DNA from 3 places in the Pseudarthrobacter humi genome. Region 1 is predicted to be linked to each of the others. Evidence: riboswitches for the same ligand, from Rfam matches in the RefSeq annotation. Region 1 holds a riboswitch; each other region holds the start of a gene.
The links. A riboswitch is a leader RNA that binds a small molecule or an ion and turns the genes downstream of it on or off. The one in region 1 is predicted to bind S-adenosylmethionine.
Positions count from the first base shown of each region.

Region 1 (10,266 bases):
ATTTAGATAGCCACTGCTGCTTGCCTCCGTCATCGGGGCAAACGGGACTCTTAGATGACTGGGCCCGGATCAGCCACCTGTTTGCAGGAGGGCTGGGGCCGAGAAAGTCCGACGCAAACTGCGCCCGGAGAAGCCCTGTTAACACAACATCGGACGGGGGTTCAATTCCCCCCATCTCCACATTTTGAATGTCGCAAGACATTGCCAGAAGGCCCGGACCCCGCGTCCGGGTCTTCTGTCATTTAAGCGCCGTGTTGGGTGCGCTGTTCACCCACGGCGTAGCCGTTCCGGGACTACCGGGCGCCACCGCGTGGTTGTCCCCAGTAAGCTCCGGCGCAGCAGCAGGTCTGGAAGCCGGAGGCCGCAACGCAGGCCAGGAGGTGTGCCATGGAACAGGCGCGGGAACCCAACGCTGCAGCGGCCGACGACGGTCCGCTGGACTCGTACTCGGAGACAGTCATGCGCGTGGCTGAGACGGTCACTCCGCATGTTGCGGCCGTTGAAATGACTGGCAACCGCCGTAACGGCCGGTTCCGCATGGGCGCAGGCTCGGCCGTGCTCTTTACTGAAGACGGCTACCTGCTCACCAATTCGCATGTGGTGGCCGGCACTCATCAAGGCCATGCCGCCTTTGCTGACGGCAGCCGGACCGATATTGAACTGGTGGGGGCGGATCCTTTGTCCGACCTCGCAGTGGTCCACGGCAGGGCACCGAAAGTGGCCCCAGCGCAGTTCGGCGATGCCGAGACGTTGCGGGTGGGCCAGCTGGTCATCGCGGTGGGAAATCCGCTGGGCTTGGCCGGATCAGTCACAGCGGGGGTGGTCAGCGGCCTGGGCCGCGCCATTCCGGTGTGGTCCAGTGGGAACCGGCGCGTGATCGAGGACGTCATCCAGACCGACGCAGCACTCAATGCCGGCAGTTCCGGCGGAGCACTGGCCGATACGCACGGCCGCATCGTGGGAATCAACACCGCTGTGGCCGGAGCGGGGCTGGGCCTGGCCGTGCCCATCAACACCACCACGCGGCGCATCATCTCAGCGCTGCTGAAGGACGGCCGTGTCAGGCGGGCTTATCTCGGCGTGGTCAGCACACCTTTCCGGCTCAATGCCAGCGCGGTGATCAGGACGGGACAACGGGACGGGCTTCGCGTGGTGGAGGTCCTGGCCGGTTCGCCTGCAGACCGCGGGGGCCTGCGTGCGGGTGACGTCATCCTGACAGCCGGAAGCCGCCCCGTCAGCAATGCCGAGAGCCTGCAGAAGCTGCTGTTCGCCGATGCGATCGGCCAGCCGCTGCCGATTAGAGTGCTGAGGGACGGCCAGGAAGTGGACATTGTGGCAGTGCCCGAAGAGATGGCCGGGAACGGGTAAACCGTTACCGGCGCTTCTTCAGGTGCGCTACCGGGTCCTGCGGGCCTTCAGTCGGGCTCTTGGCCTTCTTCTCCGCGCGTTTTTCCTTGATGGTTTTGACCGGCTTCTTGTGCAGCTGCTGGTGTGGTGACTTGTCCGGCATGGTGTGCTCCTTACAACGGGGGACGGGCTGCGTCCCACTTCGTAAAATACGCCTCTTCAGCCCCGAATGTAATGCCCCGAATCAGTCCGGAACTGCAACGTCCGCGATGCCCACAAAACGGGTCCCGACGCCGTCGAACTCGCTCCTGATGAGGCCCGGCCTCAGCGGCGGCACCTCGTCCGGGGCATGGTGCCCGCACACCACATACGTGAATTCCGGCCACCATTTTTTGGGCCGGGCCGCTTCCTCGTAGCCGCAGACGGCGCATTCCAGGTGCACCCAGACCGGGCGCTTGCCGGTCCGGTTGGCCCGCGACTGGATCAGCCATGCCGGTGGGTTGTCCAGGATTTCGCCCAGCTCCGCCTCGGTCAGTCGTTTCGGGATGCCATGGCGCTGGGCCATTTCCATCGGTACATCTAGGGCAATTGCCGCGTCGCGTCTGCTAATCATCAGAGTCAACGATACGGGACCGGGACAAACCAATTTGAGTCCCTTACGACGCCAGTGCGATGCCCACAGCCGCCGCGGCAAATCCGGCGGCCAGGTTGGCGCCGATGTTCAGGGCGGCGGCACCGAACCGCGACTCGCTCAGGAGCCGCACCGTGGCGGTGGTCCAGGAGCTGAACGTGGTGAGCCCGCCCGCCAGGCCCGTGGCCACAGCGGTCTGCCACTCGGGGGCAAGGCCGAGCCGTCCGGTCATGCCGACGGAGAGTCCGATGATCAGGCACCCGGTGACGTTGACGGTGAGCGTGGCCCACGGCCAGTGCCGCGGCCTACCGCTCGGGCTGAGGGCTGTTCGGAGCCCCTCGCGGTGGGCGAACCAGCTGTCGACGGCGAAGCGCAGCAGGGCGCCCGCCATGCCGAACACTCCCACCAGGACCGCGCCCATCACGGCGCTGTCCCCGCCCGGTCGCCCTGCAGCCGGTCGGTGAGCAGCCGTCCGGTCCGCCAGCCACCGGCCGCACCGCCCAGTCCCAGCAGCAGGGACAGCCCCAGGTAGGCCATCCACACTGGATGTTCGCCGGCCCTGGACAGCTGGTCACTCGAGAAAACGACTGCTGAGAACGTGGTGAACGAGCCCAGGAATCCGGGCGCCAGGCCGGCGCGGAGCCAGAATGCCGTCTGCGGCCGCGCCATCCACACCGTGGTGAGGGCAGCCAGCACAAAACTTCCGGTGACGTTGATTCCCAGGGTGGTCCAGGGCATTGCCCCCACGGTTTCCGGAAACGCGAGTCCCAGCCCGTACCGGAGTTCCGTTCCGGCCAGGCCGCCTGCCGCCACGGCCAGCCAGGCCCGCCAGTGCGGCACGTGGGCGTTCGTCATTCAGCGGCCGCTGAGGGTGCAGCCGGTGTGGGGATGGTCACTGTGGACCCAGAGCGCTGCGGTGACTTCCTCCGCGAGATCGTAGTCCCGCTTCCTGCCGGCGTTGCTGATCCGCACCACCAGCGCTCCGCCAAACGGTTTACGGCCCACAACCTCCACCTCGTCGTCGAGGTCAATTTCCTCGGCCGAAAGATACCGCAGAAGATCAGGGTTCTCGTCGCTGATGCGGGTGATCCGGCCGGTGTGTCCGGGATCGAGTTCGCCGAGCAGATGAGCTTCTGGCAGCAGCACCGTGCCGTCCGCGGAGGGGATCGGGTCGCCGTGCGGGTCGCGTTGCGGGTTGCCCAGCTTTGCCGACATGCGCTCAATAAACGTGTCCGACACCGCGTGCTCCAGCAGTTCGGCTTCGTCGTGGACTTCATCCCAGCTGTAACCGAGCTCCTGCACCAGGTAGGTCTCAATGAGCCGGTGCCGGCGCACCATGGACAATGCCAGCCGGACCCCGGAGTCTGTAAGGGTGATGGCGCTGTACGGCTTGTGGTCCACCAGGCCCTGGTCCTTAAGCTTGCGGACCATCTCCGAGACCGAGGAATTGGCCACCCCCAGGCGCTGCGCGAGCTGGGAAGACGTGATGGGTTTGTCCTGCCACTCCGTGAAGCCGTAGATGACCTTGACGTAGTCCTCGATCGAGGAGGAGGGCGCGCTGGTCTTCACGTTTCCAAGCCTACCCGGTGGTTAGGGCCCGTCATGCCTTCGTGGCCCGCCACGTCAACGTCAGGTACGGCAGGCTGATCTCCTCGTCGGCGGTGTGTCCCAGGTGTTCGTGCAGGTACCAGTCGAGGTTGGCGAGGACCTTGCCGCGCGTGGCTTCACCGGCGCGCAGGTAGTAGCTGCGGGACTTCGTCAGTTCCATGATGTCCGCCGTGCTGAGGCTGTCTTCCCAACGGGTCACATGGCTCTCGAGGCCTTCAAACTCCGGCCCCACCACCGGACGGAACCCGGGCTTGTAGACGTCGCCCGCGTGCATTATGCGGGACAGCCGGTGCACCCACGGAACGGACGTGTCCAGCTGGTTCCAGATCAGCCCCAGCGTTCCGCCGGGCCGCAGGATCCGCGCCAGTTCGGTGCTCGCCGGCAGCGGATCGCACCAGTGCCAGGCCTGCGCCACGCTTACGACGTCGAACGAGGAGTCGGCGAGGCCGGTGGCCTCTGCAGTCCCCTGCGTCGCGTCCGCCGCCGCGTAGAGGGCCCGCAGCTGTTCGAGCATGTCCGGCGACGGATCCACGGCGGAAACGGCCAGGCTGCGTTCCAGTAGAAGCGCGGTGAACTTGCCGGTTCCGGCGCCCACGTCCACGGCGTCCGTGGCCCCGGCAGGGATCAGCCACTCCGCTGAGTCGGCAGGGTAGCCAGGGCGTACGCGCTGGTAGTGTTCGCCGCCGTCCTGGAAACTCTGTCCGAGTTCCAGGCGGCGTCCGTGCTCAAGCCTGGGGCCACCCCGTGCCACGTGCGGCCTCCTTCAACTGTGCCCATCGGTATCCCTCGAATTTACCGCATGGGCCGCAGCCAATGGGTCAGACGGCAGTCAGGCGGCAGCCAGGTCAGGAACCAGGGGAGGAAAGCGTCAGTCAGTCGTCAAGGCACGGAGCCGCGCCGGCGGTGCCAGGCGTGTTGGGAGCCCAGTGAGGGTACGTGCGGGAGTCGTTGGCCGGAACCCAGCGGCCCGCGTCCACCACATAGTCCCAGCCCAGGCCGGTCCGGCGGAGTTGCTCCAGGCCGGCAAGGAGCCGCTGGACATCCTCCAGTCGGGAGCCCACGCCGAAGCTGGCCCGCAGGGAACCGGAGGGAAGGCCAAGGCGCTTGAGCAGCGGATGCGCGCAGAAGCGGCCGTCCCTGAGGCCAACGCCATGCTCGGCCGACAGGTACGCGGCCACGAGCCCGGCGTCGTACCCTGCCACGGAGAAGTTCACCACGCCGATGGTGCCCGTTTCGGCGTCCGTGTCGGAGAAGATCTGGTGCACGGTCACGCCGTCGATCTTCCCGAGCCCTTCGACCAGGAATGACCTGATGGCTGCCTCGTGGGCGTGCCAGCGGTCGTGGTCCAGGGACGCGATGACCTGGGTGGCGCGGGCCAGTGTGGCCGCGCCGAGGACGTTGGGGGAGCCGCCCTCGTGCCGGGCCGGGCCGGTGGCCCAGCTGACGCCGTCGAGCCGGGCCTCGCGGACGGCCCCGCCGCCGGCCAGGTGGGGAGTTCCGGCGTCGAGCCAGTCGGTGCGGCCGACGAGGACGCCAGAGCCGAAGGGCGCGTAGAGCTTGTGCCCGGAGAAGGCGAGGTAGTCGACGTCGTCGGTGCTGATATTGATGCGCCGGTGCGGCGCCAGCTGCGCGGCGTCAACCACGATCCGCGCCCCGTACTCATGGGCGAGGGCGGCCAGGGCCCTGATCGGGAGGATCTCGCCGGTGACGTTGGAGGCGCCCGTGACCGCGAGGAGGCTGACGTTGCGCTGCTCAAGTTCGGCGCGGAGGACCTCGAGGGTCCCCACGATGGTGTCCGCGGCGACGACGCTGCGGTGCGGGACTCCCTGCCACGGCAGGAGGTTGGCGTGGTGTTCGATGTCCAGGTACAGGACATCGCCATTGGGCCGCCCGTCTGTCGCCGGCAGGCAACCCGCCAGCAGGTTCAGCGAGTCGGTGGTGTTCCGGGTGAAGATGACGGAGTCGTCCGGGCGTCCGCCCACAAAGTCACGCACGATGTCCCGGGCGTTCTCATAGACGGAGGTGCTGATCTGCGATGCGTAGCCGGCGCCGCGATGGACGCTGGCGTAGAACGGCAGGATCTCGTTGAGGTAGGCCGACACCACCGAGAGGGCGGGAGCGGATGCGCCGTAGTCCAGGTTTGCGTACCGGATGTGGCCGCCCTGGATCAGCGGTGCCTGGATTTCCGCGCCGGTGACGGCAGAGAGGGGGCGGCCGGCAATGACGGCGGCATCGTTGAACAGCGCAGCGGCCTTGGCGGGGGCGGCGTTGTCGGGAGAAACAGTGTTGGGGGAGACTGTGGCAGTTGTCACGGAGACCTCACTCTAAAAGGACTCCCGGTAACGGGAACCCGCGCTTGCCGTGTCCGTTCCGGACCGGCCTGGTCGTCACCCGGGGCACCCCACCGCGAATGGAGGGTTGCCGGCCAGCAAACCGGGGTTTAGCGCTGGCACTCGTGACCTGTTAAGAAGCGTAGAACATCTGCCGCTGCAGAAAGGAAGCCCGGCCCAATGTTAAGGACTTTGTTACGCGCGGTGGAGGAGCGGCTCATTTGTCGAAGATACGACGGCGGACGCCCCCTTGAGGAGGCGTCCGCCGTCGATAATTCGAAGAAAGCGCCTAGAGGAGGTCGTCCAGATTCGGGTTCAGACGCTTGAGCACTTCTGAGTGCAGGATGGAGTTCGTGGCCAGGGCGTTGCCGCCGAACGGCCCGTCCTGTCCCTCCAAAGAGGTGAACCGCCCGCCGGCTTCCACCACGATGGGCACCAGGGCAGCCATATCGTACAAGTTCAGTTCGGGCTCGCAGGCGATGTCCACGGAACCTTCGGCCACCATGCAGTAGGACCAGAAATCGCCGTAGGCGCGCGTGCGCCACACGTCCTCGGTCAGGCCCAGGAATTCATCCAGGTTGCCGCGTTCCTTCCAGCCGCCCAGGCTGGAGTAGGACAGGGAAGCATCCGAAAGTTTGGAGACGTCCGAGACGCGGAGCCGCGTTGCGGCGGCAAGGGACTTGCCCATGTACGCGCCGGAACCCTTGGCGGCCCACCAGCGCTTGCCCAGGGCGGGCGCACTGACCACTCCCACCACGGGTTCGCCTTCGTCCACGAGGGCGATCAGGGTGGCCCACACCGGGACGCCGCGGACAAAGTTCTTGGTGCCGTCGATGGGATCAATGATCCAGCGGCGGGAGCCATGGCCCGAACTGCCGAACTCCTCGCCCAGCACGGCGTCGCGCGGACGCGAGCGGGACAGTTGGCCACGGATGGCTTCCTCCGCGGACTTGTCCGCGTCCGTTACCGGCGTCAGGTCCGGCTTGGTCTCGATGCGGAGGTCCAGTGCCTTGAAGCGGCTCATGGTCTGGTCATCCACGGAATCTGCCAGCACATGGGCAAGGCGCAAGTCATCGTTGTAGCTCGAAGCGGGTTGGATCATGGTTCCAAACTACCGTCTCAGGGCCGCGGTGTTGGGGACATCGGCGTTCCGTCTAGCCGATGCTGCCCAGTTCCTTGGTTTCCTGGCCCACCAGGCGGGGATCCGTGCCCAGCAGCCGCCGCAGGGACGCGAGCCGGGCCGGGCCGGTGGGGCCCGCCTGGCCGGCGGACACCCAGGCGTCCACCCCGCAGTTGACGGCCGCGGTGTTGTGCTTGCAGCCACGCTCGCAGGCATCCGTACCCGGCTCCAGGTCCGGGAAGGACCGCAGGATCCGGTCTGGGTCCACATGGGCCAGGCCGAACGAACGGATGCCAGGGGTGTCGATGATCCAGCTTCCGGCGGGAGCTCCGGTCAGCTTCAGGGCAAGGGCCGACGACGACGTGTGGCGGCCGCGGCCGGTCACCGCGTTCACACCACCGGTGGCCCGTTCGGCCCCGGTGAGCGCATTGACCATGGTGGACTTGCCCACGCCGGAATGACCCAGCATCACCGAGACCTTGCCCTCCAGGTACGCGCGCAGCTGCGAAACCGCGTCACTGTCCAGGCGGGCAGAAAGGCCGTCGTCGGAGCGGGCATCGATACCTGAGGCTTCGGAGTCCGACGTGCGGCTGATGATCACGGGGAAGTCCAGGTGCTCATAGTTGGACAGCAGTTCCGCCGGATCCTTGACGTCCGCCTTGGTGACGAGCAGCAGCGGCTCAATGCCGGCGTCGTAAGCGGCCACGAGGGCGCGGTCGATGAAGCCCGTGCGCGGCTCCGGGTTTGCGGCGGCCACCACCACCACCAGCTGATCTGCGTTGGCCACCACCGCACGCTCGATCGGATCAGTGTCATCGGCGCTGCGGCGCAGCAGGGTCCTGCGGTCCTGGATCCGGACCAGGCGGGCCAGCGTGTCGGGTTCCCCGGAGACATCTCCAACGAGGGAGACGAAGTCGCCGGCAACCACGGGGGAGCGGCGGAGTTCGCGGGCCCTGGCTGCGATGATGATCCGCTCGTCGCCCGAGTCTTCGCCGACGACGGCGGTGTACCGGCCGCGGTCCACCGTGATGATGCGGCCCGTGACGGCGTCGTCGTGGCTGGGGCGGTCCTTCGTGCGCGGCCGGGAGCCCTTCTTGCTGGGCCGGATCCGGACGTCCGACTCGTCCCAGGAATCAGTGCTGCGTGCCACCAGCGGGACCTTCCACGCGCTTGTCGGCGGCAGCGCCCTGGGCCAGCATGTCGGCCCACATCTGCGGGAATTCCGGCATGGTCTTGGCCGTGGTGGCGATGTCCTGGACTTCGATCCCAGGCACCGCGAGGCCGAGGATGGCGCCGGCGGTGGCCATCCTGTGGTCCGCGTAGCTGTGGACGACGCCGGCGTGCAGCTTAGCCGGGCGGATCACCAGGCCGTCGCTGGTCTCCTCCGCGTCGCCGCCTAGGCGGTTGATTTCGGTGACCAGCGCGGCCAGCCGGTCCGTCTCGTGGCCGCGAAGGTGCGCGATGCCGGTCAGCCGTGAAGGTCCGCTGGCCAGGGCGCAGAGGGCCGCCACGGTAGGGGCGAGTTCGCTGGTTTCGTCAAAATCCGCACCCTTGATCTCCGGCCCGCCCGTGACGGTCAGGACGCCGTCAGCCAGGCTGACGTCCGCGCCCATATCCGCCAGGATGCTGCGCCAGAGGTCTCCCACCTGGGTGGTGCCGGCGGGCCAGTCCGGGATCCGGACGGTGCCGCCGGAGGCCAGCGCGGCGGCCAGGAACGGGCCGGCGTTGGAGAGGTCCTGCTCAATGCGCTGGTCAAAGGCGCGGATGGGCCCCGGTGCCACCACCCAGTGGTTGGGCACGGAATCGTCAACCGATACACCGACGCCGCGGAGTACGGCAACGGTCATATTGATGTGGTCCAGGCTCGGCACCGGTTTGCCCACGTGCTCCAGGTGGAGTCCGTCGGTAAACCTGGCGCCGACCAGCAGGAGGGCCGAGACGAACTGTGACGACGCACTGGCATCGATCACCAGGTGGCCGCCCCGGACTTCCCCGGTGCCTGCCACGGTGAACGGCAGCGACGAGGGGGTCCCGCCGTCGTCCGCGGTCAGGGCCACCCCGAGAGCTTTCAGGGCCTCGATGATGGTGCCCATGGGGCGCTTCCGGGCGTGGGGGTCGCCGTCGAACACGCTCACGCCGTTGCGCAACGCCGCAAGCGGCGGAACAAAACGCATCACCGTTCCGGCGAGGCCGCAGTCAATGTGCGTCGTTGACGACGGCGCCGCCTGGCTCAGGGGCATGACCTCCAGGTCCGGCCCGAACGCGCCGTCGCCGGGCACCTCCGTGATGGTGGCTCCCAACTGGCGGAGGGCGTCAATCATCAACGCAGAGTCCCGGGAATGCAGGGGGGCGCGGAGGCGGGACGGCCCGTCGGCCAGCGCGGCCAGCACCAGGAACCGGTTGGTCAGGGATTTTGAACCCGGCACCGTGACGGTGGCGTTGATGGGCCTGCTGGCGAAGGGGGCCGGCCAGTGCGGAACGGTGCCGGTGGAGCTGTGTGAGTCGGTGGCTGCGGGCGGGGTGGAACCGGTCATCCGTCCTTACGCCCCCGTTGCGTGTTCGACGGCACGGCGCACGGCCTTGTCTGCCTTGTGAAGCTTTTTGCCGGTGGTCTTGCGGGCGCCGGCGGCGCTCTTCCGGGCGTCCGCGGCGAGGTGCTCGGCACGCCAGGCCAGGCCCGGCTTGCCGGCGGTGTCCACCGAGGCCAGCAGTGCGCCGCCGCTGAGGGAAATGTTCTTGAGCAGCTGGTTTCGGCGGGCCTCGCGGCCTTCCTTGGTGCTGATGTCTGCGCTGCGCCATTCCACAAAGGTGTTCAGGAGCGAGATGACTGTCAGCAGTGTTGCCGAGAGGCGGCTGAACTTGCCCAGGCCGAACAGCACGCCGGCACCCACCTGCGTTCCGCCGATCACCCGTGCCAGCATCTTTTCGTCGGCCTGGAACGGCAGCGACGCGGCCGCCTTCTGCAGGAGCGGCGAGAGCTGGGTGGCGGTGTCATCGGCGTTCTTCAGCTTGTCCAGTCCGGCGACGACGAAACTGGAGGCCAGCATGGGGCGGGCGAGAGTACGGACAAAGGACATGGGTTTCCTCCTGGCTGGACGAACCGCACCGGATGCGGCGGAGTCCGTTCTAGTCTTGCACTTTTGGGGAATATTTGCCTGCCGCCAGCGGTTATGGTTTGCGGGTCCGCCGAACACCGGACGAATTGACTCACCATGGATTGCCCGGCAGGT
Region 1 is NZ_JANCLV010000001.1:600,879-611,144, forward strand. Features, by position in the region: RNA gene ssrA (transfer-messenger RNA) at 1-183, shown strand, start outside; gene NFC73_RS02885 (S1C family serine protease) at 388-1,368, shown strand; gene NFC73_RS02890 (hypothetical protein) at 1,373-1,510, opposite strand; gene NFC73_RS02895 (hypothetical protein) at 1,592-1,960, opposite strand; gene NFC73_RS02900 (fluoride efflux transporter FluC) at 2,004-2,399, opposite strand; gene NFC73_RS02905 (fluoride efflux transporter FluC) at 2,399-2,833, opposite strand; gene NFC73_RS02910 (metal-dependent transcriptional regulator) at 2,834-3,547, opposite strand; gene NFC73_RS02915 (class I SAM-dependent methyltransferase) at 3,579-4,337, opposite strand; gene NFC73_RS02920 (aminotransferase class V-fold PLP-dependent enzyme) at 4,459-5,898, opposite strand; SAM riboswitch class IV at 5,934-6,047, opposite strand; gene hisN (histidinol-phosphatase) at 6,206-7,018, opposite strand; gene rsgA (ribosome small subunit-dependent GTPase A) at 7,071-8,186, opposite strand; gene aroA (3-phosphoshikimate 1-carboxyvinyltransferase) at 8,170-9,570, opposite strand; gene NFC73_RS02940 (DoxX family protein) at 9,577-10,113, opposite strand.

Region 2 (10,266 bases), on a different contig from region 1:
CCACGCTCGGGCAGAGCTTCGGGCTCCTGGTCCAGGCCATCCGCCGTGCGTCCCGGCTGGCCATCACCATGGAAGCGCGCGGTTTTGGCACCGGCCTGCGGACATGGGCCCGGGAATCCACCTATTCGCCGTTGGACGCCTGGGTGCTGGCGGGCGGTGTGCTGATCGCGGCGGCTGCTGTGGTTGCCGCGGCCGGGATGGGGACCTGGAACTTCGTCTGGCGCTAGTCCGGGCGGGCCATGCTTCTGGATTCGGGCTACGGCGCGCTTTGCCTGCTAAATGCACGAGTGATCGTAGTCGAAGCCCCTGGAGACGAACTGGGTCAGGGTGACTGTGCCGCCGGGGGTTAACGGCGCATTCGAGCAGTTGGCGGTGGCTCCGAAGGCAGTGCGGGCGCCTGCCAGCCAGCTGGGCAGGGCATAAAGGTTGCTGGAGCTGCTGACGGTGCCCACGATCTGTACCCATTGATAGGCCGAGGAGTAGATGCCGACGTCGGCGCCGATGCTGTGAAAAAAGTCGGTCATACCTTCTAGGACGGCACGGTTGGCATTCTTGTCGAGGGACCAGCTGTTGCCTGTTTCAACATCGAGCCACCACAGGTAGTCCGAGGGGCTGCTGATGCCGCGGATGTAGGCGTCGTCGTATGCCTTGGCGTAGCCGTACATGTATGCGCACACCGGGCCAACGTCCTTGTCCTTGCAGGTGCCGTAGGGGTTGTCTACAGCGTGGGCAGCGGGGTAGTTGTTACTGGTCGGCCACCAGGAGCCAGCGTGCCCCGGGTTGGCGGTGTTGACGTAAAGGGCCACGGACGGCTGATCGGTCGGGTTCACCGTGATGGCTTTGGCCCAGCGGAGAAGTTCGGCGAGGCAGGGGTTAGTGGTGCTGGCCAGGCCATTGTTGACGCCCACGATCCCGAAAGCTGGAGCGGCGGGAAGCGCCTTGTCGCACTGAGGCCACGAGATATCGTTACCCAATGCTTGCTCGGCGCCCTCGCCCGGTGAAGGGGCGGCCACGGACGCCGGCGCCACGACAATCCCGCAAAGGGCCATGAGCAGGCACAAGATGGCACACGCTAAAGCACGGGATGCTGTGGCCGCATTCCCGTACATGGCAGGCCTCCTGCAGGGCATTCTTCCGTTGATCGGGTGAACCGGATGTCTCAGTCTCCCGCTGAGCGAGTGGCGGGTCAAGGACAAGCATTAAGGAGCCTCTATCTCATGAATCGGGTATTTCATGGAATCTCAGTCCATCCTTCCGCTGCGCGTGCCATGGAATAGCTCATCTGTGATATTTTTTATCTATGATTCAGGAAACTGCCGAGCACGTCGCCGCCACACTCAGGGACGCCCGGGCCGAGAAGGGCTGGACCCAAGGTCAGCTCGCGTCAGCGCTGGGAACCAGCCAAAGCGCCGTCGCCCGGATGGAGCAGGGCAAGCAGAACCTGAGCCTGAAGATGATCCAGCGGCTCGAAACCATTCTCGACCGCAGCATCGTCAAAGTGGGCAAACCGCAGATGACGCACCTGCGGATCGAAGGCGGCCGCACGCTTTCCGGGGCGGTGGATGTCAACAGCAGCAAAAACGCCGGTGTGGCGCTGCTGTGCGCCAGCCTGATCAACCGCGGCACCACCGTCCTGCGCCGCCTCGCCCGGATCGAAGAGGTCAACCGGATCGTGGAGGTCCTGACCAGCATCGGTGTCGAGTGCACGTGGCTTAACGACACCGATCTCCAGCTCCGCCGCCCCGCCGTCCTGGACCTCAGGGCCATGGATGTTGACGCGGCGCGCCGCACCCGCAGCGTGATCATGCTCCTGGGCCCGCTTCTTGACGAAGCCGCGGAATACCGCCTGCCGTATGCCGGAGGTTGCGATCTGGGCACCCGCACCGTGGAGCCGCACATGCAGGCTTTGCGCCAGTTCGGGCTCTCCGTGGAGGCGACTGCCGGTTTCTACGCCGTGCAGGCTCCACCGCCGGACACCCACGACCGGTCCTTTGTGCTGACGGAGCGCGGGGATACTGTCACCGAGAACGCCATCATGGCAGCGGCGCACCGCCGCGGCACCACCGTTATCCGTAACGCCAGCCCCAACTACATGGTCCAGGACCTCTGCTTCTACCTCGAGATGTTGGGCGTGCGCATCGACGGCGTGGGCACCACCACACTGAAGATCACCGGGCAGCCGCTGATCGACGTCGACATTGAGTATTTCCCGTCCGAGGACCCCATCGAGGCCATGAGCCTCATCACCGCCGGGATCGTCACCAACTCAGAGGTGACCATCCGCCGCGTGCCCATCGAGTTCATGGAAATCGAGCTGGCCACGCTGGAACAGATGGGCCAGAAGCTGGAGATTTCCGGCGAGTACGTGGCGCGCAACGGACGCACCCGGCTGGTGGATGTGACCACCAAACCGTCCGAGCTGCGGGCGCCGGAGGACAAGATCCACCCCATGCCGTTCCCGGGCCTGAACATCGACAACTTGCCGTTCTTCGCGGTCATCGCCGCCAACGCCCACGGCCAGACCATGATCCACGACTGGGTCTATGAGAACCGGGCCATCTACCTCACTGAACTCAACCGGCTCGGCGCCCAGGTGCAGCTGCTGGACCCGCACCGGATCTACGTCAAGGGCCCCACGAAGTGGCGGGCCGCCGAGGTGGGCTGCCCGCCGGCACTCCGCCCTGCCGCCTGCCTGCTGCTGGCCATGCTCGCGGCGCGGGGTGTTTCGGAGCTGCGGAATATCTACGTGATCGAGCGCGGCTACGAAGACCTGGCCGAGCGGCTCAACACCATCGGCGCCAAGGTGGAGTACTTCCAGGACTAGCGCTCGCAGAATCCGCCGACCCCGCGGGCTGCCGCGGGCCGGCCCGTTGCAGCACAATATAACCATGCGTACATTCGGCGTCGAGGAAGAACTCCTGATCGTTGATCCGGACACGGGGGAGCCGCTTGCCCTCGCGGATGCGATGTTGTCCGGCCGCCGGATGGCAGCCGACGACGCCCCGGAACGTCCCTATGCGCTGGCAGCCAAGGAAAAAACCGCTCACGACGACTGGACTGGCCTGACTGCCGAGCTGAAGCTCGAGCAGATCGAGACCCAGACCCGTCCCTGCCTCGAGTACGCAGAACTGCTGCAGCAGATCCGGGCCGGCCGGCTGCTGGCGGACCAGGCGGCCACCAAGAACGGTGCAAGGGTCGCCGCGCTGGCCACTTCTCCGTTCGGCCTTGCGAGCCACACCACTCCGGACGCCCGCTATGCCCGGATGCTGGAACGTTTCGGCCTGACCGCGCAGGAGCAGCTGACCTGCGGCTTCCACGTCCACACGTTCATCGAATCCAAGGACGAGGGCGTGGCCGTGCTGGACAGGATCCGGGACAAGCTGGCAGTGCTCACGGCATTGAGCGCAAATTCGCCGTTCTGGAACGGGATGCCCACAGGATTCGAGAGCTACCGAACCCAGGCCTGGAACCGCTGGCCTATGTCCGGTCCTTCGGCTATTTTCAGCACGTACTCCGCATATCGGAGGGTGGTCACGCGTCTGCTGGACAGCGGCGTCCTGCTGGATGAAGGCATGATCTACTTTGACGCCCGACTGTCCCGGAACCACCCCACGGTTGAGGTCCGGGTGGCCGACGTCTGCCTGCGCGCCGAGGACGCTGCCCTGATCGCGGTGCTGGTGCGGGCCTTGGTCGAATCGGCCAGCCGTGAGTGGCGCGACGGCGTGGAGCCGGCCCCGGTGCCCACGGTGCTGCTGCGGATGGCGGCATGGCAGGCGAGCAGCAGCGGCCTGAACGGTGAGTTGCTGGATTTTGGCACGTTCAGGCCGGCGCCGGCCGTCGACGTGGTGCGATCCTTGGTGGACTATCTGGCTCCGGTCCTCGCCGAGCAGAACGAGCTTTCCCTGGCCCGGCAGGGCATCGAGGACATCATTGCCCGCGGCACCGGCTCCACCGAACAGCGCAGGGTGCGGGACGCGGTGATGGAAGAATCGGCGCCCGACGACGGCGGGCTGGGGGCCGTGGTTGCCCACGCCGTGCGTGTCACGATGCGCGGCACCTCCGGGTTGCGTGAGGCGGACGAGGTCCCGGAGCTGCTGCGCGTGCGCCTGTCCTGACTTCTTCCTGAGGCTTTGCCCGAACGGGCAGATACTGCCCTGTTCTTCGCTGTGTGAGGGGCCCAAGTGTCCGTTCGCGCCAAGAAACGACGACGTCACGCACCGGCAGCCAGGCGCACACCCAACGTGAGCATGACCGCAGCGACGAGTCCGTCCAGGATGCGCCACGAGGAGGGCCGCGCGAAGAACGGCCGGAGGACCCTGGCCCCGAACCCCAGCGCACTGAACCAGGCGATGCTGGCGGCAATGGCTCCGCCCCCGAACCACCAGCGCACATCCTGCGCCTGCTGGTTGGCCACCGATCCGAGGAGCAGCACCGTGTCGAGGTAGACATGCGGGTTGAGCCACGTCAGGGCCAGTACCGTGCTGAGGGCGGCGCCGAGGCCGACGGCGGGCTGCCGCCCCGACGCCGTTAGTGCTCCAGGACGAACCGCCCGGCGCGCCGCCATAACGCCGTAGCCCACGAGGAAGGCGGCGCCGGCAAACCTGACCACGTCGACGATCACAGGACTCGACCGAAGCAGCGCTCCCACTCCGGCGATGCCCGCCGCGATGAGCAGGGCATCGGAGACGCTGCAGACCAGGACGACGGCGGCCACATGCTCGCCGCGGATGCCCTGCCGGAGGACAAAGGCGTTCTGGCTGCCGATGGCCACGATGAGGGCAAGCCCCGTGCCGAAGCCCAGCGCAGCGGGGCCCAGAAATGCGGTCAGATCCATATTCTCCAACGTACGGGCGGACGTAGGATTACTCCAGCTAAAGATTCTTAGCTCTATTAAGGAAAGCTAATGAAGACGTTCCAGTTCGAGCAGCTCCGTACCTTCGCGGCCGTCGTGGACGAGGGGACGCTCGAGGCGGCGGCCCGCAGCCTGTACGTCACGCCGTCGGCCATTTCCCAGCGTCTCAAGGCGATGGAGGACGCGGCCGGCCAGATCCTGTTGCAGCGCACCAACCCCGTCCGCCCCACAACCGCCGGGGAAGCCATCCTACGGTTCGCCCGGCAGGTCCGGCAGCTCGAATGGGACGCCCAGCAGGAGCTCGGCGGGAGCCGGGACCGCCCGACGGCGCCCATCCCCTTGGTGGTGAACGCGGACTCACTCTCCACCTGGTTCATGCCTGCCCTGGCAGGTCTTCCGCCGGATCTCGGCGCGTGCTTCGAACTCCGCAGGGAGGATGAACAGCATTCCACCCAGCTTCTGCGGACAGGATCGGTGATGGCCGCGGTTACCGCAACGCCGGAACCGGTCCAGGGCTGCAGCGTGGAACCGCTGGGTTCCCTGCGGTACCGGGCGGTGGCAAGCCCCGGCTACCTCCGGCACTGGTGGCCCGACGGGCCGGAACTTGTTGCAGGGAGCCGGGCACCGGTGGTGGACTTTGACCGCAAGGATGACCTGCAGGACGGGTTCTTCCGCACGATGACCGGCGCGGAACTGACCGCGCCGCGGCACTATGTGCCGTCGTCGGCCGAGTTCGCCCAGGCCATCCGGCTGGGACTTGGATGGGGGTTGCTCCCGGAGCAACAGTGCCTGGCGGACCTCCGCAGCGGCGCCCTCGTGGAGCTGGCCTCCGCGAGCCCTGTTGACGTGTCCTTGTACTGGCAGCGCTGGAAGATCGACTCCCCGGTGCTCAACCAGCTGACCGCCGCGGTCCGGGAGACGGCCTCCCGGGAACTGCGCCAGCCAGGCACCTGAGCCGGCATTAGCCCGAGCCGCCGTTCTCATACAGCCCGGCAGGGGATGCGTCCGGCAACGCGTCATGCCATACTCAGGCCGTGACGTCGTCGTACTCATTCCGGGCCGAACTGTGGCGCTATCCCGACGAATCCGGCTGGCACTTCCTGACCCTCCCGCCGGAGGTCGGGGACGACCTCCGGGACGAGGCAGCGGTGTTCCGGAAGGGCTTCGGCTCGGTCAGAGTCACCGCGGAAATCTCCGGCTGCACCTGGCAGACCTCGGTCTTTCCGGACAGCAAAAGCCGCTCCTACCTGTTGCCCGTCAAGAAGGCTGTCCGGGACGCGGCGGGCATCAGCGACGGTGATGACGTGGCCGTCCGGCTCGCGATCCAAGGCGAAGACGAGGCACGTACCGGGGAACGGACAAGCGGTACTGGCTGAACTCTGCCGGGAATGACGCTGGCCCCGAAAGACGCAAGAAACAGGGCCCTAACGTCCCTTCGCGCCAATCAGAACCAGGCCACCCCGAACTAGATCTGCTTCAGGGCCTGCTCCAGGTCGCCGATGAGGTCGTCCACATCCTCCAGGCCCACGGACAGCCGTACCACGCCGTCGCTGAGCCCGATGGCTGCGCGGCCCTCGGGACCCATGGCTCGGTGCGTGGTGGTGGCCGGATGGGTGATGAGGGACTTGGCGTCGCCCAGGTTGTTGGAGATGTCGATGATCCGCAGGGCGTCCAGCAGCGCAAAGGCGGCGTCCTTGCCCGAGCGGCCGCCCGTCGTCGCAAGTTCCAGCGTGAGGACGGTGCCGCCGGCCTTCATCTGCTTGGCGGCGAGCTCGTACTGCGGGTGTGATTTCAGCAGCGGGTACCTGACCCAGCTGACGGCCGGCTGCTGTTCGAGCCATTCGGCAATCCGCAGTGCGGACGTGGACGAGTGGTTGACACGCAGCGCCATGGTCTCCAGGCCCTTGGTGAGCACCCAGGCGTTGAACGAGGAGAGAGCCGGTCCGGTGTGCCGCATGAGCTGCTTGACCGGGCCGTCGATGAATTCCTTGGTGCCCAGGATGGCACCGCCCAGGACGCGTCCCTGGCCGTCGATGTGCTTTGTGCCGGAGTACACAATCACGTCTGCGCCCAGCTGGCCGCAGCGCTGCAGGAGGGGAGTGGCAAAGACATTGTCGACGACGACAGTGGCCCCGGCGGCGTGCGCCAGCTCGCTGACCGCTGCGATGTCCACGATTTCCTGCATCGGGTTGGACGGGGATTCGAAGAACACTGCGGTGGTGGGCTCCGACAGGGCAACCCGCCATTGTTCGAGGTCCGGGCCGTCAACAAACACGGTTTCCACGCCCCAGCGCGGCAGGATCTCGTTCAGGATCACAAAGCAGGAGCCGAACAGCGATCGCGCGGCAACCACCCGGTCCCCGGCCGCCAGCAGGGCACCCAGGGCCGTGAACACCGCTGACATGCCCGACGCCGTCGCAAAGCACGCTTCGGTGCCCTCAAGCAGGCGGAGGCGTTCCTGGAAGGTGGCCACGGACGGGTTGCCGTACCGGGAGTAAACGAAGCGTTCGTCCTCGCCGGTGAAGGCGCGCTCGGCGGCGGCAGCGGACTCGTAGACGAAGCCCGAGTTCAGGAAGACCGGCTCCGTGGTCTCCTGGAAGTTGGTGCGGTCCAGGCCGCCGCGGACCGCCTGCGTCTCGGCGCTCCAGCCGGCGGCGTCCGGGTTGAACGTCATTTGGCTATTCCCAGGTTTGTGGGCAGGCCGCGGTTCTTCCAGCCGTTGACGGTGCGCTCGCCGTAGCGGTCCGGCTCGCCTTCGAAACCCTCCAGGACGTTGTAGGAGGTGAAGCCGGCCTGCGTCGCGGCGATGGCGGCGGCGATGGAGCGCTGGCCCGAGCGGCAGAGGAAGACCAGCTCCGTGCCGTCGTCCTCCGGTGCCTGCTGCGTCAGGTCGGTGATGAAATCCGGGTTGGGGATGCCGCCGGGGAACGTCCACGGGATGAACAGGGGATCGTTGTCCGTGGCCTTGGTGTCGGGGATGCCGATGTGGGCCCATTCGCCTTCGGTGCGGACATCCACCAGGATGGCGCCCCGTTCGAGTTTGGCCCAAGCCTGCTGCGGGGTGAGGTCTCCGGCGTAGCTCATGCGTGGCCCTCGCCGTCGAAATCGAGGTCATCCACGGCGGAGGCGACGGCGGCGTCAGCGGTGGCGATGGCCGACGGGAGGATGAGTGCCTGCGCAACAATCACAACGCCTCCGTTGGACGTCGCGGCCGGGCTGCCGTGCAGGACATACCCTTCGGCCAGGGCAGTGGAAATCCGTTCACAGAAAGACCTGTCATCCGGCCCTGTAATGAGCCGGTAGGACAGTTTTTCTTCAGGGGCGGGTGCGTCAGACACGACGGGACTCCTTCTTTCACGCTTGCAGCTCGAATGGGTCGATATGCCGAGTATTCACCTGAGGCACCCCGCCGCGAAAGGGAGGGTTGCCGACCGGCCAGTCAGGGCTTGGCGCCGGTTCTCATTACTCCCCAAAAACGTAACATCCGGCCCGCCCGGCCGCACCGCCGCCGTCGTCATGTTCCGTAATTATCGCGTTTTTCCGTGATCCCGCAGTGCTTCCGTAACGCCGGCGCCGACGGGACAATCGGGTCATGGGGAACATTTTTGGGCATGCCCTGACGGGCGCCTGGGCACGCGTTTTGGCTGTGGCGTTGTGCGCTGTGCCGGTGCTGGCGGGGGTGACAGGTTGCCGGAACGTTTTCGCGCCGCCGCCCTGCATGCCGCCGGAGTTTTCCGTCTCGCCTGCCGCCGCGAAACCCGGTGACCGGGTCACCGTCAGCGCCCCGGATACCACCTGCGATGCCCGCTACGGCACCGATGCGCAGGTCCAGGTGACGGTCACGGATGCGACCGGTACCGCGGTGCTGGAAGAGCTCGCTCCCATGTCCGACGACGGCGGCTTCACTTTCGTGTTCACCCTCCCGGCTGGCGCGGCTCCCGGGAAGGCCGGGGTCACCGCTTACCCGTACAACCTGGACTGGTGCGACGACACAGGGGTGAACAACCGGGCGGCCCAGGCGCCGGCGGAACTGGTCCGGGTTTCGTGCGCGGAACGCCTGGTGCCGCTGGTGATCCTTGGACCCGGAGCCTGAACCTGGCGTCAGGCTTTGAGGATCAGGGCGTCGCCCTGGCCGCCGCCGCCGCACAACGCAACCACGCCCGTCCCGCCGCCGCGCCGTTTCAGCGCGAGTGCCTGATGCAGGACCAGGCGGGCCCCCGAGGCGCCCACCGGGTGGCCCAAAGCGATGGCGCCGCCGTCGGCGTTGATCCTGTCGGCGTCGATCCCCAGGTCCGTGGCGGACTGCAGCACCACCGAGGCGAAGGCCTCGTTGATCTCAATGAGGTCCACGTCGTCAATGGTCAGCCCTTCGACTTTCAGCGCTCGCTCAATGGCGCGGGACGGCTGGGAATGCAGGGATCCGTCCGGTCCGGCGGTCTGGCCGTGGCTGCCGATTTCCGCGATCCAGCTGAGGCCGGCCGCTTCCGCAGCTGCCTTGCTGGCCACTACCACTGCGGCGGCGCCGTCCGACAGCGGGGAGGCAGAACCGGCGGTGATGGTGGCCGTCGGATCCTTGGAGAAGACGGGCTTCAGTGCCGCCAGCGCCTCGATGGTGGTGCCGGCCCGGATGCCTTCGTCGGCATCAATCACGACGGCGGGTCCCCGGCGCTGCGGGACCTCCACCGGAGCGATCTCCTCAGCCAGGATGCCGGCCGCCCGGGCGGCCTCCGCCCGCTGGTGCGAAAGGGCGGCGACGGCGTCCTGGTCCTCGCGGCTGATGCCCAGGCGGGCGTTCCCGGCGTCCGTGGCGGAGCCCATCAGTTCACCGGAGACCGGATCCTGCAGGCCGTCAAAGTTCAGCGAATCCAGCAGCGGCGCATCGCCGATGGCCACGCCGCCGCGAAGCCGGGGCAGCAGGTGCGGGGCGTTGGTCATGGATTCCTGGCCCGCCGCCACAATGAAATCAGCCTCGCCGGCCCGGATCATCCGGGCGGCATCGATCACGGCCGTCAGGCCGGACAGGCAGAGTTTGTTGATGGTCACGGTGGGCACGTCCCAGCCGATGCCGGCGGCGAGGCTGGCCTGCCGGGCGGGTCCCTGGCCAGCGCCCGCCTGGATAACCTGGCCCACGATCACGGCCTGGATCTGTTCCGGCGCCACCCCGGACCGTTCCAGTGCGTTCCGGATGGCGTGGGCACCCAGCTCGCTGGAGGTGAGCCCGGAGAGGCTGCCGCGGAACTTGCCGAAGGGGGTCCGTGCGCCGCCCAGGATGACGGGGGTGCGAGCGTCGTTGCTCATGGTCTGCCTTTCGGTTGCGGATTCAAGAGTGCTTGAGGCCAGCTTAGGCGAACCGTGATGGGCGGGTTAGGTGGCGCGGGCACCTTGGATTCGGCCGCGATCGGGTCAGCCGTGGA
Region 2 is NZ_JANCLV010000008.1:58,633-68,898, forward strand. Features, by position in the region: gene NFC73_RS12895 (energy-coupling factor transporter transmembrane component T family protein) at 1-227, shown strand, start outside; gene NFC73_RS12900 (glycoside hydrolase family 25 domain-containing protein) at 276-1,109, opposite strand; gene NFC73_RS12905 (UDP-N-acetylglucosamine 1-carboxyvinyltransferase) at 1,301-2,824, shown strand; gene NFC73_RS12910 (glutamate--cysteine ligase 2) at 2,889-4,115, shown strand; gene NFC73_RS12915 (LysE/ArgO family amino acid transporter) at 4,211-4,834, opposite strand; gene NFC73_RS12920 (LysR family transcriptional regulator ArgP) at 4,904-5,806, shown strand; gene NFC73_RS12925 (DUF1905 domain-containing protein) at 5,887-6,228, shown strand; gene NFC73_RS12930 (O-succinylhomoserine sulfhydrylase) at 6,318-7,526, opposite strand; gene NFC73_RS12935 (rhodanese-like domain-containing protein) at 7,523-7,936, opposite strand; gene NFC73_RS12940 (DUF1737 domain-containing protein) at 7,933-8,190, opposite strand; SAM riboswitch class IV at 8,204-8,319, opposite strand; gene NFC73_RS12945 (hypothetical protein) at 8,445-8,945, shown strand; gene NFC73_RS12950 (acetyl-CoA C-acetyltransferase) at 8,954-10,150, opposite strand; gene NFC73_RS12955 (GNAT family N-acetyltransferase) at 10,256-10,266, opposite strand, start outside.
Region 2: linked by a shared signal. The riboswitch ahead of NFC73_RS12940 (DUF1737 domain-containing protein) and the one ahead of NFC73_RS02920 (aminotransferase class V-fold PLP-dependent enzyme) in region 1 are both predicted to bind S-adenosylmethionine.

Region 3 (10,266 bases), on a different contig from region 1:
ACGCCCAACGGCTGCGCGGGCCCGGCCTGGGCTCCCCGGAGGACGCCGTCCGGCACCTGCTGGCGGTCCAGGCGCAGGAGTTTCCCTACGCCCGCTGGAGCCTGGCGCAACGGGCCAGGCTTGGAGCTGCCGTCCGGGACCCGTCTCATCGTGTTGCTGCCGAGGCTGCGGTGGCCACTGCCGCGGTGGTGGAGGAGGCGGTGTCCGACGGGCGCATCCTGCGCACCCATATCCTGCGGCCCACCTGGCATTTTGTGCACCGCGAGGATCTTCGCTGGCTGACGGCCTTGTCGGCGCCGCGGCTTCACCAGGGCAACGCGGGCATGTACCGGCAGAGCGGGATTGATGCAGCCGCCGCTGAACGGAGCGGGCAGGTCCTGGCCGAAGCCGTCCGGGGCGGGCAGCACCTGACCCGGGAACAGCTGGCCGCGCGGCTGCAGGACGAAGGGTTCGCGGCCACCGGGGTCGGGCTGGCCTACCTGATCATGCACGCCGAGGTCAGCGGGATCCTGGCCAGCGGGTCACCGGTGCGCAGTGCTGGCGGTGCCCTGAAGCAGACCTACGCGCTTTTTGACGAGCGTGTGCCTCCCGGCCCGGCCATGCCGCCCGCCCGGACCGAAGCGCTCAGCGAACTCGTCCGGCGCTACTTCACCAGCCGCGGCCCGGCCACGGTCAAGGACTGCGCCGATTGGTCCGGGCTCACCATGGCCGACGTGCGGCTCGGCGTTCAACAGTCCCTGGCGGCAGCCCCCGAAACGCTGGCAACGTTGGTGATTGACGGCGTCGCGCATTATTTCGACGCTGCTGCGGACGGCGGCGCCGGGCAGGCGCCCGGACAGGCAGCCGGACCGCGGATCGACCTGATCCAGTGCTACGACGAATACGTGATGGGCTATTCGGCAACGCGGCACTATCTGGGTGGTACCGCTCCGGCTTTCCCGGTTGCCGGGGCGCCGATTCATGTGGTCCTGCTGGACGGGCGGATGGCCGGCTCCTGGCGGCACACCATGTTCGCCGGCCGTTGTGAGCTGGATATCAGGCTTTTCGCTGCCGCGGGACCGGCTGCGGAGGACGCCGTGCAGGATGCAGTGGACCGGTATGGAGCCTTCCTGGGAGTCCCCGCAGTACGTGTGGGCTCCGGGGATAAGCTGGAGGGACACATATGAGAGGCGCTACACCGTGAACAGCTTGTTTTTCTGGATCATCATTCTGTCGTTCGTGGTACCGATGGCCATGCGGATGTACCGGAAATCCGTGAACAAACGGAACCAGGAGCAGAGCTTTTCCGGGCGCTACCCCGAGCAGTTTCCAGGCGGCGGGCAGTACCCGGGCAGCGATCAGTATCCGGGGCCGCAGAACAAACAGCCCCGTGACGGCTACACACAGCAGGATTACATGAGCGGCGGCTTCCGGCAGATCATGAGCCCGCAGCCCCTGCCGCCGAGCCAGCCGTTGCCGCCCATGCAGCCGATTCCTTCTGCGGATCAGCAGTTCCCGCCCTACGGTCAGCCGCAACCCAACGGCCAGCCGGTGCCGGAGCAGCGCGCGGAGGCGCCGCAGCAGCCTGCCGCCCCCGCTATTCCCCTGCCGCCGTCGGGCCCGCAGGGATACCGTGCCCGGAAGCTGGCCGAACTCGACCAGCAGTACAGCAACGGCGAGCTGGCCATGGAGGACTACATGAAGCGCCGCTCCGACATCATGAACGGCTGATCGCTTAGTCAGCGCGAGAGGACACTTGAGGCCCCGATTCCGGGGGCTCAAGTGTCCTCTCGCGCTGATGTCCAGGGGCTCGAGTTGCCCCTGGCGCTTAGATGAGGAACGTGTCTCGGAGCTGGACGCCAAGCTGGCCGATCTCGGTCAGGAAGCCGTCGTGGCCGATCGGGGCCTCAATAACGTGCACGTCCACGTCGCCCGGGAGCGCGTTAGCCAGTTCACGGGACTGGGACGGGAAGTACAGCCGGTCGCTGTCCACCGCAGCCACGAAGAACCTGGCGGTGGCCCGGCCCAAGGCCTCGTTCAGCGAGCCCCGCCCGCGGCAGACGTCGTGGCTCATCAGGGCGTCGGTGATGGCGATGTAGCTGTTGGCATCAAAGCGCCGCACCAGCTTCCTGCCCTGGTGGTCCAGGTAGCTTTCCACCTGGTAGCGGCCCCGCTCCCCCAGCGCTGCCGCCTGGAACGGCGATTCCGGGTGCTGGGCTGAACGTCCGAAGCGGCCATGGAACTCCTCGGCGGAGCGGTAGGTGATGTGGGCGATGCGCCGTGCCAGGGCCAGGCCGTCCTCCGGCAGCGGACCGCCGTAGTAGTCGCCGTCGTTGAAATTGCTGTCCTGGCGGATGGCGAGCGTCTGCGCCTGGGCGAACGCGATCTGTTCGGCGGTGCTGGCGGCACCGATGGAGATAACGGCGCACCGCTGAACCCGTTCCGGGTAGGTGACCGCCCATTCCAGAGCCCGCGCGCCGCCCATGGAACCGCCCAGCACGGCGTACCAGCTCGGGATGCCCAACTGGTCAGCCAGCCTGGCCTCCGCCGCCGTGGTGTCCCGCAGCGTGACCAAAGGGAATCGGGACCCCCACGGTTTGCCGTCCGGGGCAACCGAGGACGGCCCGGTGGAGCCGTAGCAGCCGCCCACGATGTTGATGGAGACCACAAAGAACCTGTCCGTGTCCACCGGCGCACCGGGTCCGGCCAGCTGTTCCCACCAGCCGGGCTCGTCACTGTCGCCGCGGGTCACGTGCGTGCTTCCGGTCAGGGCATGCTCAATCAGGACGGCGTTGGAGCCGTCCGCGTTGAGGGTTCCCCACGTTTCATAGCCGAGGGTGACTTCCGGGAGGTAACCACCAGCTTCGAGCTCGAGTCCGCCGATGCTGGCGTACCGGACCACCCCGTTTCCGGGTGCTGCAGTACGGGAAATCGTAATCGTCATGGACGGACCTTTTCTATGCGCTTGCCCACCGTCAATTGACCGGCAGGCCAGGTCCTCACCCGGGGCACCCCACCACAAAAGAGGGTTGCCGGCCAGCAAGCCGGGGCTGTCGCTGGCACTCATGACCTGCTTCGAGTGTACGAACAGCACCGGTCTATTGCTAAGCGTGTGACTGGTTATGACTTCGCTGGAGCCCTTCTGCGGCCGGCTGGCCGCGTCCATGCCAAGGTCCGCCGCGCCCTTGGCCGCCCGGAAATGTCCACTCGTGACGCAACGGAAATCCGGTAAGGCTACCCTTAGCTGAGAGCCGGATCACAAAGTGCCAAGATGATGGCATGCGCATGGATCACGTCTCTTACGCCTGTGAACAAGATGGCCTCGTTGCCACCACCGAACGAATTTCGTCCGCCCTCGGCGTTGAAGCCGTGAAGGGTGGCGTGCACCCCCGGTTTGGAACCCGGAACATGATTATTCCCCTCGCCGGCCATAAATACCTGGAAGTCGTGGAGGTCCTGAACCACCCGGCATCGGACAAGGCGCCCTTCGGGCAGGCTGTCCGAGCGCGATCCGAAGCCGGCGGCGGCTGGATGGGCTGGTGCGTCGAAGTGGACGACCTCGCTCCGTTCGAAGAGCGCCTGGGCCGTGCCGCCGTCAACGGCAACCGCAAGTTCCCGGATGGCCGCGAGCTGGTCTGGAAGCAGATCGGCATCCTGGGCCTGATCGCGGACCCCCAGGTCCCGTACATGCTCAAGTGGGAGGGCGATCCCGCCCTGCACCCGTCCAACGCCTATGAGAGCAACGTCAAGATGAGCTGCCTGACCATAGCCGGTTCCGCCGAACGTGTGACGGAGTGGCTGGGCGAACCCGTCGAGAAGCCGCTGGAGGATGTGGCCGTTGACTGGGTGGCTCCGCACGGAACTCCGGGCATCCTGTCCGTAACCTTCGAAACCGCTACGGGAGCAGTCACCATCTGATTGCACGTTCAATAGCTTCGGCCGCCATCAGCGGGTGCCAATGATGCCACCCACCGATGGCGGCCGAATCCTTTTAAGCAGGACCCGTTTCAGTTCACCTGTATGGCACGGGAACCACGGCCGTCTTACCCCAGGCCCACAGCCCGGCCAAAGAGGCTGAAGCCAACGAAGGCAACAATGTCCAGCAGCGCATGCGCGATGACCAGCGGCATAATCCGCTTGGTTTTTGTGTAGAGCCAGGCAAAGACCACACCCATCACTGCATTGCCGATGAACGGCCCGAAGCCTTGGTAAAGGTGGTAGCTGCCGCGGAGCATCGAGCTGGTGAAGATGGCCAGGGGCATGCTCCAGCCGAACTTGCCGAAACGGTCCAGGAGGTAGCCCACCACGATGACTTCCTCCACGACGGCGTGCCGCAGTGCGGACAGGACCAGGACGGGAACCGTCCACCAGTACGAGTCGAGTGCGCTGGGGATGATGGCGGTGGTGATCCCCAGGGCACGTCCCGCGGCGTAGAGGCCCAGCGAAGGGATTCCAATCACCGCCGCGAGGCCAAAGCCCTGCAGCAGGTCACGGCCCGGCCGGGCGAAGTTGAACCCCAGCTTCCGGAAGGCGGACCCTCCCTGGGCGCTCAAGCCGGAACCGGATTGCCGCTGGTCCGTGAGGAAGTAGATAACCAGCAGCACTGGTACGAGGGCGAAAATGATGTCCAGCAGTTGGTAGGTGAGGTCGAAGTATTCGCGGGGGCTCTGTGACCGGTTCAGCGTGGACGTGCCTTCGGCCAGCGGGGCCCGGGTCATCTTGTCCAGCAGCTGCACCACCGAGTAGACGGCGGACTGCCCCAGGGACAGACCCAGGACAATCCAGACTTCAATCCGCAGCCGACGGCGGGAGGGAACCAACATGGTTCCATCTTGCCTGTAGTTTCTGGTTCTTCGCTGATTGGAGGGGTGGCCAGCTCGCCGGGGCTGACCAAAGTGAGAGAGCGTCCGCCAAAAACGCACCAAAAGTGGGAGAGCGTCCTTGCGGCAGCAGCACCTATGCTTGGGGCCTATGAGCGCGCCAGGGAAAATCTTCATGATCCGGCACGGCCAGTCCGCGGCCAATGTCGATACGTCCATCTACAACAGGGTCCCGGACTACCGGATTCCGTTGACTCCCCTGGGCCTGGCGCAGGCCACGGCGGCCGGCGAACGGATCCGCCGCGAGCTGGACGGCCGGCAGGTTTGCGTCTACGTCTCCCCGTACCTGCGGGCTTACCAGACCCTGGAGGCACTCAACCTCGGCAATCTCACGGAGCGGGTGATCGAAGAGCCGCGCCTCCGTGAGCAGGACTGGGCCAACTTCCAGATCACCGGCGACATCGAGGACCAGAAGGAACTCCGCAATGCCTACGGCCATTTCTTCTACCGGTTCAGGGAAGGCGAATCCGGCTCCGACGTCTACGACCGGATCTCCTCCTTTATGGAGACACTGTACCGGCACTGGTCCAAACCGGACTACGCCCCCAACACCCTGCTGGTGACCCATGGGCTCACCATGCGTCTGTTCTGCATGCGCTGGTTTCACTGGTCGGTGGAGTATTTCGAATCGCTCAACAACCCGGACAATGCCGCGGTGCGGACCCTCCTGCGCACCGACCTCGGCAAGTACGAACTCGACATTCCGTTCAGCCAATGGGTGGACCGCCGGGTCGACGAGACCGTCCTGAATGCGCCGCCGGTGATCTTCTAGGGGGTGTTGCTGCTCGCCTAGTGTGGGGCCACGATCACTTCGGTGCCATTGGCTTCGAATGCGGCCTTGTCCTCGGCGGAGATCCCGGAGTCAGTGATCAGGCGGGTGAACGCGTACCCGTCCATGGTGGCGAAGGCTCTGACGCCCACCTTGGAGGAGTCGGCCAGCACGTAAGAGATCCGGGCCCGGCTGGCCAGCAGGGCATTCACGGAGGCTTCGCCCTCCCCCGTGTTGGTGGGGCCGACCTCGGGGTCGATGCCGTTCACGCCGATGAAGGCGATGTCCATGACCACCTTCTGCATGATGATGTCCGTGTATGGGCCCACGAGTTCGTACGAGCGGGGGTTCAGGATGCCGCCGGTCACCATGACTTTGATGTTGGGGCGGACCGCCAACTGCGCAGCGATGTTGATGGCGTTGGTGACCACGGTCAGGGTGGACTGGTGGCCGGGAGCGTTGAGGTCCTCGCGGGTGGCAAGGATCTGAGCCAGGGCCGTGCTGGTGGTGCCGCCGCAGAGACCGATCACAGCGCCGGGAAAAATCAGAGCCGAGGCGGCCTGGGCGATCTGCTCCTTGGCGTCGGCGTGGTCATCACGGTTGTACCGCCCGGGGAGGTCGTAGGCCAGGGCGCCGGTGGTGGCCCCGCCCCGGGTGCGGGTCAGCAGCCGCCTTTTGGCCAGGCTGTCCAGGTCCCGCCGTGCCGTGGCCGGGGAGACCGCCAGCTGCGAGACAATCTCCTCCACCTCCACCTGGCCGGTCTTGGCGAGGATGTCCAGGATGGCCGTCAGGCGGTCAGTGCGGGTCATGGGGGCCTCTCAGCGAGCAATCAGTCACCAAATATGACGTTATCTGATCATAACAGGCACAAATGATCACATCGCAATCACAAAGTGTGGCCCTACTTAGCGTGCCCGCACACCGGCCCGCCACACGGCGTACGTGAGCGGCATGCCCGGGCGGTACGCGAGATGCGTTGCCGAGGGGGCGTTGAGCATGTGTAGGTCGGCCCGGTGACCGACGGCGAGCGAACCCACCGCCCGTACGCCGTCGGCGTCGTGCCCTACCTCCCGGTGCAGCGCCAGCGCTCCGCCATAGGTTGCGGCCCGCACCGCTTCGTGGACGCTCAGGCGCATCTGCAGCACGGCGGTAGCCACGTTGAACGCCATGGAACTGGTGTAGGAGGTACCCGGATTGCAGTTGGAGGCCAGCGCCACCTGCACTCCGGCATCCAGGAGTTCACGCCCGGGGGCCAGCGGCTGCCGGGTGGAAAGATCGCACGCGGGGAGGCAGGTTGCCACAGTGCCCCGGACCCCCGTGCCGCTGTCAGCGTTCCAGCCGGACCAGCTTTCCGCGAGCGCCGCCACGTCACGGGCCGATAGGTAGTTCACGTGGTCCACGCTGGCTGCCCCGAGTTCCACCGCCAGCTGCACGCCGGGACCTTCGCCGAGCTGGTTGCCGTGGACCCGGATGCCCAGCCCTGCGGCGCGGCACGCCTCCAGCACACGGCGGGACTGCTCCGCAGTGAAGGCGCCTTCCTCGCAGAACACGTCCGCCCACCGGACGTACGGCCGGACGGCGTCAAGCATGGGCCCGCAGACGAGATCGGTATAGGCCTCCGCGTCGGCGCCAGCGGGGACCAGGTGGGCGCCCAGGTAGGTGACTTCGTCAGCGACCGTGGAGGCGATCCGGGCGCTTCGGGCCTCGTGTTCAACGTCCAGCCCGTACCCCGTCTTGGTTTCGAGGTAGGTAGTGCCCTGCGACACGGCCTCGGAAACCCGCGCCATCGCCAGCCGGGTGAGGTCGAAATCGGAAGCCCGCCGGGTGGCGTTCATGGTGACGGCGATGCCGCCGGCCGAATACGACTCCCCGGCCATCCGCGCCTCGAACTCCGCTGTGCGGTCGCCGGCGAAGACCAGGTGTGTGTGCGAATCCACCCAGCCCGGCAACACGGCCCGGCCGCCGGCGTCCACGGCGTCGTCGGCCGCCGGCGCATCCGCGGCGGAACCGAGCCAGGCGATCCGTTCGCCCTCGACCACCACGGCGGCATTCTTAAGGACGCGGTGTTCCAGGTCCTGGGTCATCAGCTCGGCGATGTTGGTGATCAGGGTGCTCATGGGTTCCATTGTTCAGCGCCGGACGGACCAGCGGGTGGCGGCCAGCGCCTCCGCTGTCCGGGATGCCGGATCGTGGGCCGGAGCGGCCGCCCGGTGCCCGGTGCCCTGTCCGGCCAGGATCTGCGCGGCGGCAAGCTCAGCCATGGCCGATGACGTCTGGAAACCGTAGCCGCCCTGACCGGCCAGCCAGTAGAACCCGGGTGCCTCGGCATCGAAACCGGCTACCGGGACGCCGTCGGCTGCCTCGGTCCGGAGCCCCGTCCACGCGGTCCGGACTCCACGGATTCCCAACGTGGTCAGCTCGTTCAGCTTCACGATCAGCCGCTCCACATCGCCGGGCCGCGGCCGGGCGTCCTCGGGTCCGCTGGGTACGGTTTCCGACGGCGAGATCAGCACCTCGGTGCCCTCCCGGCGGAAATAGAAGGTGTGGTCTGCTGCGGCCACCATGGGGCTCTGTTCGGGAAGGGGATGTTCGACGTCGACAATCGCCGCAGTGCGCCGGTACGGCTGCAGCCCGAGCTTCTCCACACCGCTGATCACGGCGATTTCATCGGCCCAGGCGCCGGCCGCATTGACCAGCACACCGGCTTCGAAAGCTTCCTGCCCGGCGCCGATCTCCCAGCCCGAGCCCAGCCGCTGGGCGGAATGCACACGGGCCCCGGTGATGATGTCGGCCCCGGCGGCCACCGCCCGCTGCCGATGGTCGGCCAGCAGCAACGGGGCGTTGCAGCCAAAGGATCCGGTGTCCAGGCCTGCTGCGGAGAAAGCCCCGGGAACCAACGCAGGGCACAGCTCCAGCGCTTCTGCCATGGGGATGAGGCGCATGTGGCCGCTGGCTTCGGCGCGGACGGATTCCTCGGTGCCAATGAGCATAAAGCTCCGCGGTGTCAGGACAGGTTCGGGCAGTTGGGTGTCCCGGGCCGCGATCAGTTCCAGCGTCCGGACCGTGAGCTCCCTGACCGCGTCCGGGCCGTAGCTCGGAATGAGCTGGCGGGCAGAGCGGGAGGACGTGTGGTACGCCAGCTCCTGCTCCGCCTCCACCAACGCCACGCTGCAGCTGCCCGCGAGCGCGGATGCCAGGGACAGGCCGGCGATGCCGCCGCCGACAATCAGGACGTCGTAGTGTGCTGCCATGGCTCCATCCTTGCAGAGTTGCCCTGCGGCCGCGCCCGGCACCCGCCGGGGGTTTACTCCGGCCGGGTCAAACCAGGCTGGTTTAACCCTGATGGTTTAACCCTGCCGGGTTAGCCTGCCACCGCCGCACGGCTGGCGACGAACGCACCCACGCACGCTTCGACGTCGTCCGCTGAGTGCGACGCTGACAGCTGCACGCGGATCCGGGCGGCGCCGCGCGGGACCACCGGAAAGCTGAAGGCGGTGACGAAGACGCCGTGCTGGAGCATCTGGTCCGCCACCTTGGCGGCCATCACGGCGTCCCCGAACATCACGGGGACAATCGCGTGTTCGCCGTCGAGGAGTTCAAAACCTTCTTCGGTCATCCGGCGGCGGAACAGCCCGGCGTTCTCGAACAGCCGGGTCCGCAGGTCACCGGAATTCTCCACCAGGTCAAGGGCCTTGATGGTGGCAGCGACAATGGCCGGAGCAACCGAGTTGGAGAACAGGTAGGGGCGGGCCTTCTGGCGGAGCATGGCCACCACCTCGGCCCGGCCGGACACGTATCCACCGGACGCTCCGCCCAGCGCCTTCCCAAACGTCCCGGTGTAGATGTCCACCCGGTGCGACACTCCGGCGTGCTCGGGGGTGCCGGCACCCGTTGCGCCCATAAAGCCGACGGCGTGGGAGTCGTCCACCATAACCAGGGCGTCGTACTTTTCGGCCAGGTTGCAGATGGCCTCCAGCGGCGCGAGGTAGCCGTCCATGGAGAACACGCCGTCGGTGACGATGATCTTGCGCCGGGCGGGCTTGTCCTGAGTGGTGGCCTCGATCAGTTTCGCTTCCAGGTCCGCCATGTCCTGGTTGGCGTAGCGGAAGCGCTGGGCCTTGCAGAGCCGGATGCCGTCGATGATGGAGGCGTGGTTGAGGGCATCGGAGATGATGGCGTCCTCGGGCCCGAAGAGGGATTCGAAGACGCCGCCGTTGGCGTCAAAGCAGCTGGAGAACAGGATGGTGTCCTCCGTGCCGAGGAATCTGGAGACCCTGGCTTCCAGTTTCAGGTGCAGGTCCTGGGTGCCGCAGATAAAGCGGACGCTGGCCATGCCGAAGCCGCGGCTGTCCATGGCCTCTTTGGCCGCGGCGATGATGTCCGGGTGGTCCGCCAGGCCCAGGTAGTTGTTAGCGCAGAAGTTCAGGACGGTGGCGCCCGGTTCCCCGATCTGCCCCGCCGTGATGTGGCTGGACTGCGGGGAGTTGATGCTGCGTTCGGTTTTGAAGAGCCCGGCGGCACGGATGTCGTCCAGCTCAGCCTGCAGCTGGTCCTTGATGGCGGTGTACATGGTGCTCCTTAGAGTTCGGTCCAGTCGAGGACAACTTTTCCGCCGACGCCGGCGCGGGCGGTGGCGAA
Region 3 is NZ_JANCLV010000002.1:168,387-178,652, forward strand. Features, by position in the region: gene NFC73_RS03845 (winged helix DNA-binding domain-containing protein) at 1-1,166, shown strand, start outside; gene NFC73_RS03850 (hypothetical protein) at 1,180-1,710, shown strand; gene metX (homoserine O-acetyltransferase MetX) at 1,808-2,923, opposite strand; SAM riboswitch class IV at 2,936-3,050, opposite strand; gene NFC73_RS03860 (VOC family protein) at 3,259-3,897, shown strand; gene NFC73_RS03865 (CPBP family intramembrane glutamic endopeptidase) at 4,023-4,802, opposite strand; gene NFC73_RS03870 (histidine phosphatase family protein) at 4,951-5,631, shown strand; gene NFC73_RS03875 (DeoR/GlpR family DNA-binding transcription regulator) at 5,649-6,437, opposite strand; gene hutI (imidazolonepropionase) at 6,534-7,745, opposite strand; gene NFC73_RS03885 (NAD(P)/FAD-dependent oxidoreductase) at 7,758-8,879, opposite strand; gene NFC73_RS03890 (glycine C-acetyltransferase) at 8,990-10,198, opposite strand; gene tdh (L-threonine 3-dehydrogenase) at 10,207-10,266, opposite strand, start outside.
Region 3: linked by a shared signal. The riboswitch ahead of metX (homoserine O-acetyltransferase MetX) and the one ahead of NFC73_RS02920 (aminotransferase class V-fold PLP-dependent enzyme) in region 1 are both predicted to bind S-adenosylmethionine.